DNA from 2 places in the Endozoicomonas sp. ALE010 genome. Region 1 is predicted to be linked to the other one. Evidence: riboswitches for the same ligand, from Rfam matches in the RefSeq annotation. Region 1 holds a riboswitch; the other holds the start of a gene.
The links. A riboswitch is a leader RNA that binds a small molecule or an ion and turns the genes downstream of it on or off. The one in region 1 is predicted to bind thiamine pyrophosphate.

Region 1 (6,334 bases):
GATCATTGGTGGATGCTGTTTTCAAACAGGTGTGGACCGCCACCGACTCTCTGGCGGATGGGGCCAGGGCATTGAGAATACGTTCACTATCCAGCAACTCAACTCCCGGGTGCAGCCGGTACCCCCGGCCTTTGACTGAATCAATTTGCAGGCCGAGCGTTTCCAGCATTTTCAGTTTTTTCCAGATCGCAGCGCGACTGATCCCCAGCGCCCTGCCCAGCGCTTCACCGGAGTGGAAACCGCCATCAGCCAGAAGTTCTAATACCTTTTCCATTTATAGGAAATCCACATACCTGTCAGGAAACTGAATATTATATCAGGCCAGAGCATTAAGCGGACCCAATGCCTGATAGCTTCTCCCGGGAACTCTGCTCTATACTGCACTTTCTCCAACAAAAACAGATGGATCAGGGAAACCGCCGATGAGCATTTTCAAGTCCCACATCACCCGGATGAGCGCCTATTCTCCGCCACTTGAAGGCAGAAACCCTCATCACAATCTGCTGTTGGACTTTAATGAGAGAACGCTGCCCGTCAGTGAGCATGTCAAACAGGCACTGATTGACTATATCAATGATGATCGTCTGCAGGTGTACCCATCCTATGGCGACCTGACCCGGAAAATCGCTGACTATGCAGGCGTCGATGAACCCCAGGTCATGATCACTAATGGTTCTGACCAGGGCATTGATATTATTATCCGTGCGGCCTGTACAGAAGGTGATGACATCATCATCCCCGGCCCAACCTTCGCGATGTACCACCAGTGCGCCAATATTGAAAAGCTGAACATTATTGAGCCTGACTATACGCGGGAAACCGGCTTTCCGGTTAACGCAGTATTGGACGCCATCACCGCAAAAACCCGGCTGATTGTCATCGCCAACCCGAACAACCCCAGCGGCACGCAAATCCAGCGTGAAGATATTCTGACCATTGCCAGGTCCGCACCCAATACCGCCCTGCTGGTTGATGAATGCTACTTTGAATACTCTCAGGCCACCGTGGCGGATGCGGTTATGGCATACCCGAATATTCTGGTCACACGCACCTTCTCTAAAACCTGGGGCCTGCCTTCCATTCGCCTGGGCTATGTGATCAGCCACCCTGACAACATCCGGGCGCTGCTGAATATCCGTGGCCCTTATGATGTTAACCAGTTTGCTGCCGTGGCCATCAATGCCGCCCTGGACCATCCGGAGTATACCCGTCAGTACGTCAGGGAAGTTATGGAGTCATCCAAGCCCTTGTTTGAGCATTTCCTTGATCAACAGGCCATTCCCTATTGGCCCAGTGCGGCCAATTTCATCTGGGCATTTCCGGATAATCCTGAGGTCATTGAGCTGCACCTGCGCAGCCATGGCATCCTTGTTCGCCCAAAGTCTGACCAGACTGGGCGAAAGGGTCTGAGAATAACACTGGGTGATATTGCCCAGACCCGGCAGCTGATCGAGAGGATTCAGGAGGGGCTTTCCATTGCCGGAGCCGCTTGACTGGCTAAGGGCGCTTTACTGGCTAAGGGCTCTTTATTGGCTGAAGGCTCTTCCAACTCCCGCACATCATGCGTCATGCGCATTGGGCAGAAGTTTGGTCCGCACATGGAACAGAAACCCGCATCCTTGGCGCTGTCCTGAGGGAGGGTTTCGTCGTGGTAGGCTTTTGCGGTATCCGGATCCAGGGCCAGGTTAAACTGGTCCTCCCAGCGGAACTCAAAACGGGCACGGGACAGCGCATCATCCCTTAGTTGTGCCCCCGGATGACCTTTGGCGACATCTGCCGCATGGGCAGCAATTTTGTAGGCGATCAATCCCTGTTTCACATCCTCACGATTGGGCAGGCCAAGGTGCTCTTTTGGTGTCACATAACAGAGCATTGCACAACCAAACCAGCCAATCATCGCTGCACCGATCCCGGAAGTAATATGGTCATAGCCGGGGGCGATATCCGTCGTCAGTGGACCCAGCGTGTAAAAGGGTGCCTCGTGGCAATACTCCAGCTGTTTATCCATATTTTCCTGAATCAGGTGCATCGGTATATGCCCGGGGCCTTCAATCATCACCTGCACATCATGTGCCCAGGCTTTCTTTGTCAGTTCACCCAACGTTTTCAGTTCGGCAAACTGTGCCGCATCGTTGGCATCAGCCACCGATCCCGGGCGCAGCCCATCCCCTAATGAAAGCGTAATGTCGTATGCCTTGCATATCTCGCAGATCTCATCAAAGTGTTCATAGAGGAAGTTTTCGCTGTCATGCATTTCACACCACTGCCCGAGAATCCCACCGCCCCTGGAAACAATACCGGTCACCCGATCAGTGGTCAGTTTCACATGGTCTCTCAGCGTTCCGGCATGAATGGTGAAATAATCTACCCCCTGCTCTGCCTGCTCAATCAAGGTGTCCTTCATCACCTCCCAATTAAGATCCGCTACCTTGCCGTTTACTTTCTCCAGTGTTTGATAAATAGGCACGGTGCCAATCGGTACCGGTGAGTTTCTGATAATCCACTCCCGGGTTTCATGGATATGTTTACCGGTGGAAAGATCCATCACCGTATCGGCCCCCCAGCGGGTTGCCCAGAGCAGTTTTTCAACTTCTTCCTCTATGGTAGACGTCACCGGTGAATTACCAATATTGGCATTAACCTTCACCAGAAAGTTACGGCCGATAATCATTGGCTCTGCTTCGGGATGGTTAATATTCGCGGGTATCACCGCACGACCGGTTGCCACCTCCTGACGAACAAATTCGGGGGTTATCTTTGCTTCAGGCCTTCCCATGTTTTCCCTGATGGCGATATATTCCATCTCCGGTGTGATTATTCCCTGCCTGGCATAATGGAGCTGAGTCACATTTCTTCCAGACAGGGCACATCTGACGGGGGCAGATGACTGAAAGCGCACCGGCTCAACCTGAATATCCTGTTTTCGTCGCAATGCATAGGTTGAAGACTGGGCACTCAACTCTTCTGAGTCTTCTCGTGCCCGTATCCATTCTGAACGGATAGGCGGCAGGCCCTTAAGCAGATCCAGGCAGTATTCCGGATCAGTATAAGGACCGGATGTGTCGTACACCCGAACGGCAGATTCAGTGGATAACTTACTGTACTCTCCGTGTCTCTGCCCAATGGTTATTTCCCGCAGGCCCACACGAATATCATGGCGGCTGCCGGGAAGGTAAATTTTCCGTGAAGCAGGAAATGAACGACAGGCTTCTACCAGAAGTGACTGACTGTCAGCAATTGGAGCACGCATCTGAATACCCTGAAGTTGAGAGTTACCGACCATGAATATCCCTTATCTATTGTTATTGGTATGGCTTGCCGGTGTCTCAGGCCAGAGAAAAGGAATAGACGGTTTTTGCTAGCTTGACTCGTCAAGGTTAGCAAGAAGCTGCTTGATTTAAAGCAAAACAATGCTTTGAGATATTAAAGGCATGATTGGCCAAAAGCGTGATCAGCCATCCACCAGATAGCAACCCGGTACTCTCTTCTCTTGTTCCCTTCGCAGGTATTACCCTGAGCAGGTTCAACGAATTTGCTGCACATATATCCGATAAAATGCAGCGATCTCAGCTTTCGCACTCCGACAAGATGGGAAGATTATAAAGGCACCCTCACTGAAAAAGTAGTACCGGGTCAGGAATAATCCCCTTCCAGCTCTTTAAGCAACTTGCCCATATATTCCCTGAGGTAATCCGAATTCCGCTCTGCCATTCTGCGTCCGGCGGACGTCTGCATGGTGTCAGACAGCTTCAGCAACTTCACCTGGAAATGATCCAGCGCGTATTCACGATCATCAAGGGCCCGGTGCTCAGCCAGTGGGTCTTCGGGGTCGAACATTTTTCGCCGCAGCAGGCCCGATGTATAAAAAACCCGGGCCAGCCCGATAGCTCCCAGAGCCTCCATCCGATCAGCATCCTGAACCACTTTGGCTTCAATGGTTTCGGGCGCAATGCCCGCAGAATAGCTGTGACTGGCCACCGAGTGACAGACGTTATCAATCAACTCAGCAGGAAACCCCATATCCTCAAGGCAGGTTCTGGTCTTTATGGCAGCCAGCGAAGAGGCCCTGGACCTCTCAGGATGATCTTTTGGCAACACCACAATATCGTGAAAGTAGCAGGCAGCGAGAACCACCAGTGGATTCACAGACACCTGCTCCAGATCCATGATCTGCTGCGCCGTTTTCCAGACCCGCTGAAAATGGGAAAAGTCATGGGAGTGGTCATCATGGTCGTGGTGCATGGATTGTAGCCAGACGATAATTTTCTGCTCCCAGGTACTCAGGGTGTCGCTGCTGCTATTGCTCATGAGTTCAAAAAGACTGTAAGTGGAGGGATAAATTTAAATGAATGAAATTATTTAAAGTGATTGTACTGTGGCTGCGGAATATTTTCAGCGCATGATTTATATCGGTGACTGTATGCGGTAACGGGCAACCGTACAGGTACTCCACCCCTCAAAGCGATCAAGTGTCATCCCCAGTTGTTGCATAACGCCCTGGGCAAACTCATTAGTGGGGGTTGTATAAGAAATAATCTCTTCCATACCCAGCTGGTTAAAGCCGAATTGAGTCACTGCCTCAACAGCTTCCAGCACCAGCCCCTGTCCGCGGTAAGCGGGTAAAAAGCGCCAGCTCATCTCAATATGCTTGCCATAGGGAGAAAAGCCACAATAGCCAATTAGCTGGTTATTCTCTTTGAATACCACCGCCCAGCGCGACCACCCCCATTTATCCAGTTCCGCCTGGTAGCGCCACAACTCGGTTTCTGCAAGGCTTGCGGGCTCTGTGGCCATGGCATCTGAGGCACCGGGAGGTGTTTCGCCCAGTAAGGCGGAGTACGCATCGATATCCTGTAACTGCCAGGTACGAAGTATCAGACGGGGCGTATCAGTAACAATCAGCACGGTAAAATAGTCTCCAGAAACTTTGCTCCAACAAAATAATTACTCCGCCATTTGGACAGTTAGATGATCTGAAAGTTCTCATTAATCAGATGACCCGATGAATACAACTGACTGATTTATTGATACTAATATCAAGAAAAACAACTGCCTTCGTCAGACCAGAGAATGCCAATAGATCATCAGGCAAAACCTGAACCCAGACCACCTGATGATCAGGCAAAAGCGAAGAGAGCCTGAAACTGCAACCTTTTACGAGCAGATGTTGATTTCACAGGCTGTGCAACTTCTTTCCCTATATTAGTGTGCGCAGATTGTCAAAAGTTCCCTGATTCTATAAACCGGAAACGGATGGCTAAATCCGGGCTCCATGCCTCCGCTATCGAAAGCAGCCTAAGTAGTTGGCCAAATGGAATCGTATATTTCTGGCTAAGTGGGCAGTTGCTATGCAAGGCGCAACGTAGGGAGCATAGCCGTAGCTATGTGACCGGAGTTGCAACGCCGCAGAGTGACTGACAACTTAGTCAGAAATATATGATTTCATTTGGTTAACTACTTATGCCCACCTCAAATCAGGCATTCCAATACCGTTAATATCCTGCTGGTGATGTTTTGCAATTTCGGGGCAGGGCCTTTCGGAATGATCCGGGTCGGGTTAATTCCTGTACGACTGTGATAATAATGTCGTCTTATGCAGGAAAAATCTGTGCTGTATACCGGCAAAACCGACTCGCCAATGAGACACTGCAATCCATTAAAAAAGCCTTACTGCACAGGCAGTTAGATGATAGAAAGAGTTATAGGCACATCACTCTTGCCTTAACAGCAATGTAGAGTTATACCTGTTTTCAACCGCTGACAGGCAAAGGAACTGCCAGTAACTGGCGATATTAACCAGGGCGTGTATTTCGAATGTAAAGTGGAGAATAACAAGTGGCTATCGTTTCCATACCTGAGCCTGAAAAACAGATCACACTGGGCATCAGCTCCTGCCTTTTGGGCCATAAAGTGCGCTATAACGGTGGGCACAAACGCTCGTCTTTTTGTGTCAACACGCTGGATAAATTCTTCCACTTTGAGCCGGTCTGTCCTGAGATGGCTATCGGGCTGGGAACCCCCAGAGAGCCCATCCGGCTGGTCGGCCAACTGGCTGAAGCATCACAAACTACCGGCCAAAGTTCATCGTCTGCACCCGATAAACAGTTGCAAATCCGGGTAGTCGGCACTGAAAATTCCAGTCTGGATGTAACGGATGCTCTGACGCAGTATGGTCATGATATGTCTGATCAGCTATCACACATTTGCGGCTATATTCTGATGCAGAAGTCCCCCAGCTGTGGCATGGCAAGGGTCAAGGTGTACCATGAAAATGGCCACCCGCTGGGCGAAAGTTCACCCGGAGCCTATGCCAGGGCATTTATGGAGAGCAACC
Region 2 (6,334 bases), on a different contig from region 1:
CGCTCAGCCTGCTTTCTGAGCCAGACGAGTTTGAACAGCATTTGCTGGGCGCTTTTATGTTTCAACGGAACAAGGCTCTGCTGCACAGCGATGAACGACTGATGCCTGACAACAAAAAGGCCTGGGCCAGCTGGAACTATCTGGGTTCCCATACATCAGACCCTGGCAGTGAACAGGGGCCAGCGGTTACCTACTGGATGAATAAGCTGCAGCATCTCGACGGTCCGCCACTGTTTGTCACGCTGAATCCCCAGCAGGAGCCGGCCACCGATCTGATTCATGGTTGCTACCTGTATGACCACCCCGTGTTTGATCGCGCCGCGATCGAAGCCCAGGAGAAAATCTGGAAGCTCCAGGGCAGAAACCGTACCTGGTATTGCGGTGCATGGATGGGCTATGGCTTCCATGAAGATGGACTACAGTCCGGCCTGGCTGTCGCAGAGAGCCTTGGAGGCATTCGCCGCCCCTGGCAGGTCAAAGGGGAAAATGACCGGCTCCATCGTCCGGATCTGTTTGGCCGCAGCTTTTTTGACCCGGGTGTTGACAGCACGCAACTTGAATCCTCTGAGCCTCGGCAGCAGGAATCTTGAGAATGGAGTCTTCCTCAGGTTCTTCTATTTATGTTGGCGAGCTGATGCACCACCGGTTCAAACCGAAGAAACATCGGTTCTCTTATCAGGTGGCTTCCTGGTTGCTGGATCTGGACACCATTGAGGCGCTGGATCAGCAGCTCTCCCTGTTTTCCCTTAACCGGTTTAATGTTGTGTCTTTTTACCCCCGTGATCATGGTGATGGTTCAGAGACACCGTTGCGGGAACAGATCAACCGGTTGCTTCACGACTATAATATTGAGACACCGGATAACGTCAGCTTACTTTGTTATCCACGGATGTTTGGCTACACCTTTAACCCATTGGCGGTGTACTTTTGCTATCGGGATCAACAGCTGACCGCCATCGTCTATGAAGTCAGCAATACCTTTGGCGAAAGGCATTCCTATGTGGCGGCCGTCGAGTCTGGAGAGCAGCCTGAAAAGCAGTCGGACGATCAACGACTGATAGCGCATAGCAGGCAGATTGTTCAACCAACCCTTCAACAACAGGCCGATAAAGCACTGCATGTTTCCCCTTTCTTTCCCATGGACTGCTATTACCATTTCCGGATCCAGCCCCCCAAAGAGAAGGTTACTCTCGCCATTAACCTGAACGATGCCAGCGGCAAGCTGTTCACTGCCGTGTTCAAAGGGCTGCGCAAAACCATCACCGATCGTTTTATCGTAAAACAGACCATGCTGCTGCCACTGCAAACCATGAAAGTCATGGCGGCCATCCATTGGGAAGCCTTGCGGCTCTGGCTAAAGGGCATATCGATTTACTCACACACGCCAAGACATTTCTTTTTCAGCCATACCCGTGCAGAAACGCGAAAAGCAAAAGAAAAAAATTTTGCGACCTACGCCGCGATGAACGGTGAGAAAGCAAAATATTTTTCACAAAACAATACAGCGAACAGGGGGAAGAAACCATGAACTCAACCAGCTCCACGGAGATCACCAGCAAACCCTGGTTCCCTGCGCTGAGAAATGTACTCTCCTGGCTGGAAAAACGATTGGTCAAGGCGGGGGTGAGCAGAATTGAGCTGCGCATTGATGGCAACGAAAGTGTGATGGTGGGGCAGTTCCGGTCAGGTACACCCATCCCCTGTCTGCATATCCATAATCCGGTGGGGTTAATCCAGCAAGGCAGCCAGGGGTTACTGGGCTGGTCAGAGTCGTTTATTAATGGCGACTGGAGCTCTCCGGACCTGAAAGCGCTGACCGACTGGGCCATGGCCAATGAAGACAATCTGCAGGAGGTGATGACTGCCAACTGGTTCAGCAATCTGTTTAACCGGGTGTTGCACAAAATACGCCGTAACAGTCGCTCCGGCAGCCGTCGCAATATTGCCGCGCATTATGACCTGGGCAACGACTTTTACCAGCTATGGCTTGACCCGACCATGACCTATTCAAGCGCCCTCTATTTTGATGAGCATGAGGACCTGGAAACCGCACAGGGCAATAAGTACAACACCATTATCGACTGGCTTGAGCTTCGTCCGGGGCATTCCGTGCTTGAGATAGGCTGTGGCTGGGGCGGCTTTGCCCGGGCGCTGAATCAGCGGCACCAGGGCGCATACAAAGGGATAACACTGTCGCAGGAACAGCTGGCCTATGCGCAACAGATGTCGGACAACCAGTCCCATCAGTTCAGTCTTACGGATTACCGGGATATCCATGAGCAGTATGATCGTATCGTTTCCATCGAAATGATTGAGGCCGTGGGTGAAGAGCACTGGCCGGTCTATTTTGAAAAACTGTACCGCAGCCTGAAACCCGGAGGTTCCGCCGTTATCCAGGCCATTCTGATTGACGACGCCCGTTTCGAGGAGTATCGCCGCGGTGTTGACTTTATTCAGCGCTACATCTTCCCTGGCGGTATGTTGCCCTGTGACAGGGTGATGCAAGAGCAGGCCAAAAAGGCCGGTTTGGCCATAACCAATACCCTCTCTTTCGGTCTCGACTATGCAAGAACGCTGGATGAATGGAAACGGCTTTTTCTTTCGGCCTGGCCTGCCATTGAACAGCTCGGATTTGATCAGCGCTTTAAACGCCTGTGGCAATTTTACCTGGATTACTGCACGACCGGTTTCCAATTCAGGAGTATTGATGTTTGCCTCTACAAACTCACCAAACCTGTGTCAGGGGAGGCCGCATCATGCGAGTCGCGTTAACAACAATAAAAGATTGGACGTCGGGACGGGCCTGGCTCCTGACCCTACTGTTTATGCTGACGGGGTGCTCAGCCATGAATATTGAAGATTATGCAGCTAGTGAACCAAGTCTGAAAATTGAACACTACTTTGCCGGGGAAACCGTTGCCTGGGGCATGTTTCAGGACCGGTTCGGCAATGTTCAACAGCGGTTCAAGGTGTTGATGACCGGAGAAGTCAAAGACGGTGTACTGACTCTGGATGAACGCTTCATCTATTCCGATGGTAACGAGTCAACCCGTATCTGGAAGGTCAACATTATGGGTGACGGACAGTACCTGGGAACCGCCGGAGATGTCGTTGGCCAGGCCATTGGTCGCAGTGCCGGCAATGCCTTTAACTTCAAATACCAGATGCGTCTGCCCATCCGTGGCCGGGAGTGGGTGGTGACCTTTGATGACTGGATGTTCCTGCAAGAAGATGGCGTTTTACTGAATGTCGCCACCATGAGCAAATGGGGGATCAAGCTGGGTACGTTGACGGTCGCCTTTGAAAAACCCGGGCCAGAAGAAAAACCATAAAGGCAGCAGATATGAATTCTACTCAGGATACAGCGCCTTCTAATGCTCCGGTGGTCTGGATCACCGGAGCCAGCCAGGGCATTGGCGAAGCCGTTGCCATTGCCCTGGCCCGGGAAGGAATGACCGTAGCGGCCAGTGCCCGAAATGAGGATCGGCTGGCAGCACTGGCCAGGCAATCAGAGGAACTGCCGGGCAGGATCGTTCCCTATCCGCTGGATGTGACGGATCAAACGGCCGTAAATGAGACGGTCAACAAAATCATTGATCATCATGGTGCCGTTGACCAGGCGATTTTAAATGCCGGTACCTATATCGCTTCACCTGCTGCGGAGTTTACCAGCAATGTAGTGCGCCAACAGATGGAGCTGAATCTGATGGGTGTCTGCCACTGCCTTGAGCCACTGATCGCTGCCATGAAAAAACAGGGTAAAGGGGTGATTGCCATTAATGCGTCGCTGGCAGGCTATCGAGGCCTGCCCAAAGCAGCAGGCTATGGTGCCAGCAAGGCGGCGTTAATCAATATGGCGGAATCCCTGAACTCAGAGCTCTGGCAAGAGGGTATTGATATCAAAGTGATCAACCCGGGTTTTGTCAAAACACCATTGACCAGCAAGAACCGGTTCCCCATGCCTTTTCTGATGGAGGTGGATAAAGCGGCGGAGGTCATCGTCAAAGGGATGAAGGGGCGGCAGTTCGAGATTCGCTTCCCGCGCATGTTTGCCGCCATCCTGGGGCTTCTGCGTCACCTGCCCTACTCGCTTTATTTCTGGTTGGTCCGTAAGACCGGATAAGCACCAATTCACTCAATCGCTGGACAGCCTTTGGCAAACCCCCTAGACTCCGCCGGTGTTGGTTGGGGTGTTCTGCCAGTGATGGCAGAACTGAGATACACCCATTGAACCTGAACCAGATAATGCTGGCGTAGGAAACCGACGGGTCTGAGAACTGCTAAACCCCTTATGTACTGACCATCGTGCATGCCTGTTAATCAATGCAGTTTATTGCCCCGACAGGAGCCGCAACACCCCGCCCGTTGTTCCCGCCAGTCCTAATGATATGGAGTTTCTCTTGTGGAGCGGCGCGAGCTTATGTCTTCTACACCCATCGCATTGACCATTGCCGGTTCTGACAGTGGCGGTGGTGCCGGCATTCAGGCAGACCTGAAAACCTTCTCAGCCCTTGGTGCCTACGGCTGCAGTGTGATCACTGCGCTGACCGCACAGAACACGGTGGGTGTTCAGGGTATTTTTGATGTCTCACCCGCCTTTGTCCGGGAGCAGCTGGACTCGGTCTTTTCCGACCTGAACATTTCTGCCGCCAAGGTGGGCATGCTGAGCCAGCCTGAAGTGATTGATGCGGTTGCCCGCGCGGTCAGTGATTACCAGCCGAAATACCTGGTGGTTGACCCGGTGATGGTGGCCACCAGCGGTGATGTTCTGCTTCAGGAAGCCGCCATCGATAACCTGCGTCGCAAACTGATTCCCAAAGCCACCCTGATTACCCCCAACCTGCCGGAAGCAGCGGTTCTGCTGAACTGCCCCCGACCTGAGTCAATGGCAGCCATGGTCGCCATGATTGACCCGTTGATGGCCCTGGGAGCCAGTGCAGTATTGCTGAAAGGCGGCCACCTTACCTCAGACCAGGGCAATAATCAGGCTGTTGATCTGTTCCATGACGGTAACACCCTGCACCAACTTGAGTCTCCCTGGGTGGCAACCCGAAATACCCATGGGACAGGCTGTACACTGTCGTCTGCTGTCACCGCCTTGCTGGCCAGGGATTACCCTTTGATCGACGCCGTGCGCTCTGCCAAGGAGTACATTGCCGGTGCCATTGGCCATGCTGACCATTTGAACATCGGTTCTGGCCATGGCCCGGTCCATCACTTTTACCGAACCTGGTCATAGAGAATACCGCAACGCATGTTTGATGTGATTATCCGCCGGGCCAGCCTGAGATTTGGCAACCACTGTGTTTTTACCGACCTCAACCTGACCCTTAAAGGCGGCCAGTGGACCTGCCTTCTGGGCGGCAGCGGGGTGGGCAAAACCAGTCTGCTGCGTCTGATTGCCGGTCTGCCTGCGGGCGAGACAACGGGGGAAGTGGTTTGTCAGGACGGCTTTTCGGTTCATCACCGAATCGCCTGGATGGCGCAGCAGGACCTGCTGCTGCCCTGGTTTTCGGTACTGGACAATATCACCCTGGGGCAGCGCCTGCGCCGCAATCTGACCGATGTGTTCACCCGTCGTCCACTCTTGTCAGCCGAGGTTCGGGACCAGGCCATGTCCATTCTGGAAAAGGCAGGCCTGAGCGCAAAAGCCGACGTTCTGCCCCAGCACCTGTCCGGCGGTCAGCGCCAGCGGGTAGCACTGGCCAGGACGCTGATGGAAAACCGGCCACTGGTATTAATGGACGAACCCTTCGGCGCACTGGATGCCATCACCCGGCTGAATTTACAGGATCTGGCCTGTGAGCTGTTACAGAACCGTACGGTGCTGTTAATCACCCACGATCCCCTGGAAGCCCTGCGCCTTGGCCATGAGGTTTATCACCTGAGGGGGCACCCGGCCCGACTGACGGATGCCATTACGCCACCGGGCAAGACACCCCGCTCACTGGATGATAATGACCTGCTGGCCTTACAGGGCAAACTGCTGGATCGTTTACGTCATGAGTCGTTTGATGAACAGGCTGGAGTGCCATAAAGAATGAAAGACTCCGTCAAACCCTTTGTGGTTCTTATTGGCCTGCTGGTGCTCTGGCATACCCTGGTGATGGCCTTTGAGATGCCATCCTACATCCTTCCCGGTCCGTTAGCGGTGGCCAACAGCATGGTAGACAATGCCAGCCTGCTGTGGGAACACACGCTGGTTACCCTCAGTGAAATGCTGCTGGGTCTGTTACTTGGTGTTCTGCTGGGTATTATTCTGGCGCTGGTGCTGGTCTATTTTACCGTGTTAAGACCCTGGCTCTTACCGCCATTGTTGATTACCCAGGCCATT

Region 2: linked by a shared signal. The riboswitch ahead of thiD (bifunctional hydroxymethylpyrimidine kinase/phosphomethylpyrimidine kinase) and the one ahead of thiC (phosphomethylpyrimidine synthase ThiC) in region 1 are both predicted to bind thiamine pyrophosphate.

What each region holds. Positions count from the first base shown of each region.
Region 1 covers NZ_JBLYNV010000057.1:2,911-9,244, forward strand. Annotated here, with positions in the region: gene birA (bifunctional biotin--[acetyl-CoA-carboxylase] ligase/biotin operon repressor BirA) at 1-274, opposite strand, end outside; gene ACO6UY_RS19225 (pyridoxal phosphate-dependent aminotransferase) at 423-1,493, shown strand; gene thiC (phosphomethylpyrimidine synthase ThiC) at 1,460-3,283, opposite strand; TPP riboswitch at 3,478-3,593, opposite strand; gene ACO6UY_RS19235 (phosphohydrolase) at 3,634-4,308, opposite strand; gene ACO6UY_RS19240 (GNAT family N-acetyltransferase) at 4,405-4,905, opposite strand; gene ACO6UY_RS19245 (YbgA family protein) at 5,836-6,334, shown strand, end outside.
Region 2 covers NZ_JBLYNV010000014.1:57,332-63,665, forward strand. Annotated here, with positions in the region: gene ACO6UY_RS08380 (NAD(P)/FAD-dependent oxidoreductase) at 1-590, shown strand, start outside; gene ACO6UY_RS08385 (DUF1365 domain-containing protein) at 593-1,528, shown strand; gene ACO6UY_RS08390 (class I SAM-dependent methyltransferase) at 1,525-2,772, shown strand; gene ACO6UY_RS08395 (DUF3833 domain-containing protein) at 2,757-3,332, shown strand; gene ACO6UY_RS08400 (SDR family NAD(P)-dependent oxidoreductase) at 3,344-4,123, shown strand; TPP riboswitch at 4,177-4,277, shown strand; gene thiD (bifunctional hydroxymethylpyrimidine kinase/phosphomethylpyrimidine kinase) at 4,421-5,239, shown strand; gene ACO6UY_RS08410 (ABC transporter ATP-binding protein) at 5,255-6,037, shown strand; gene ACO6UY_RS08415 (ABC transporter permease) at 6,041-6,334, shown strand, end outside.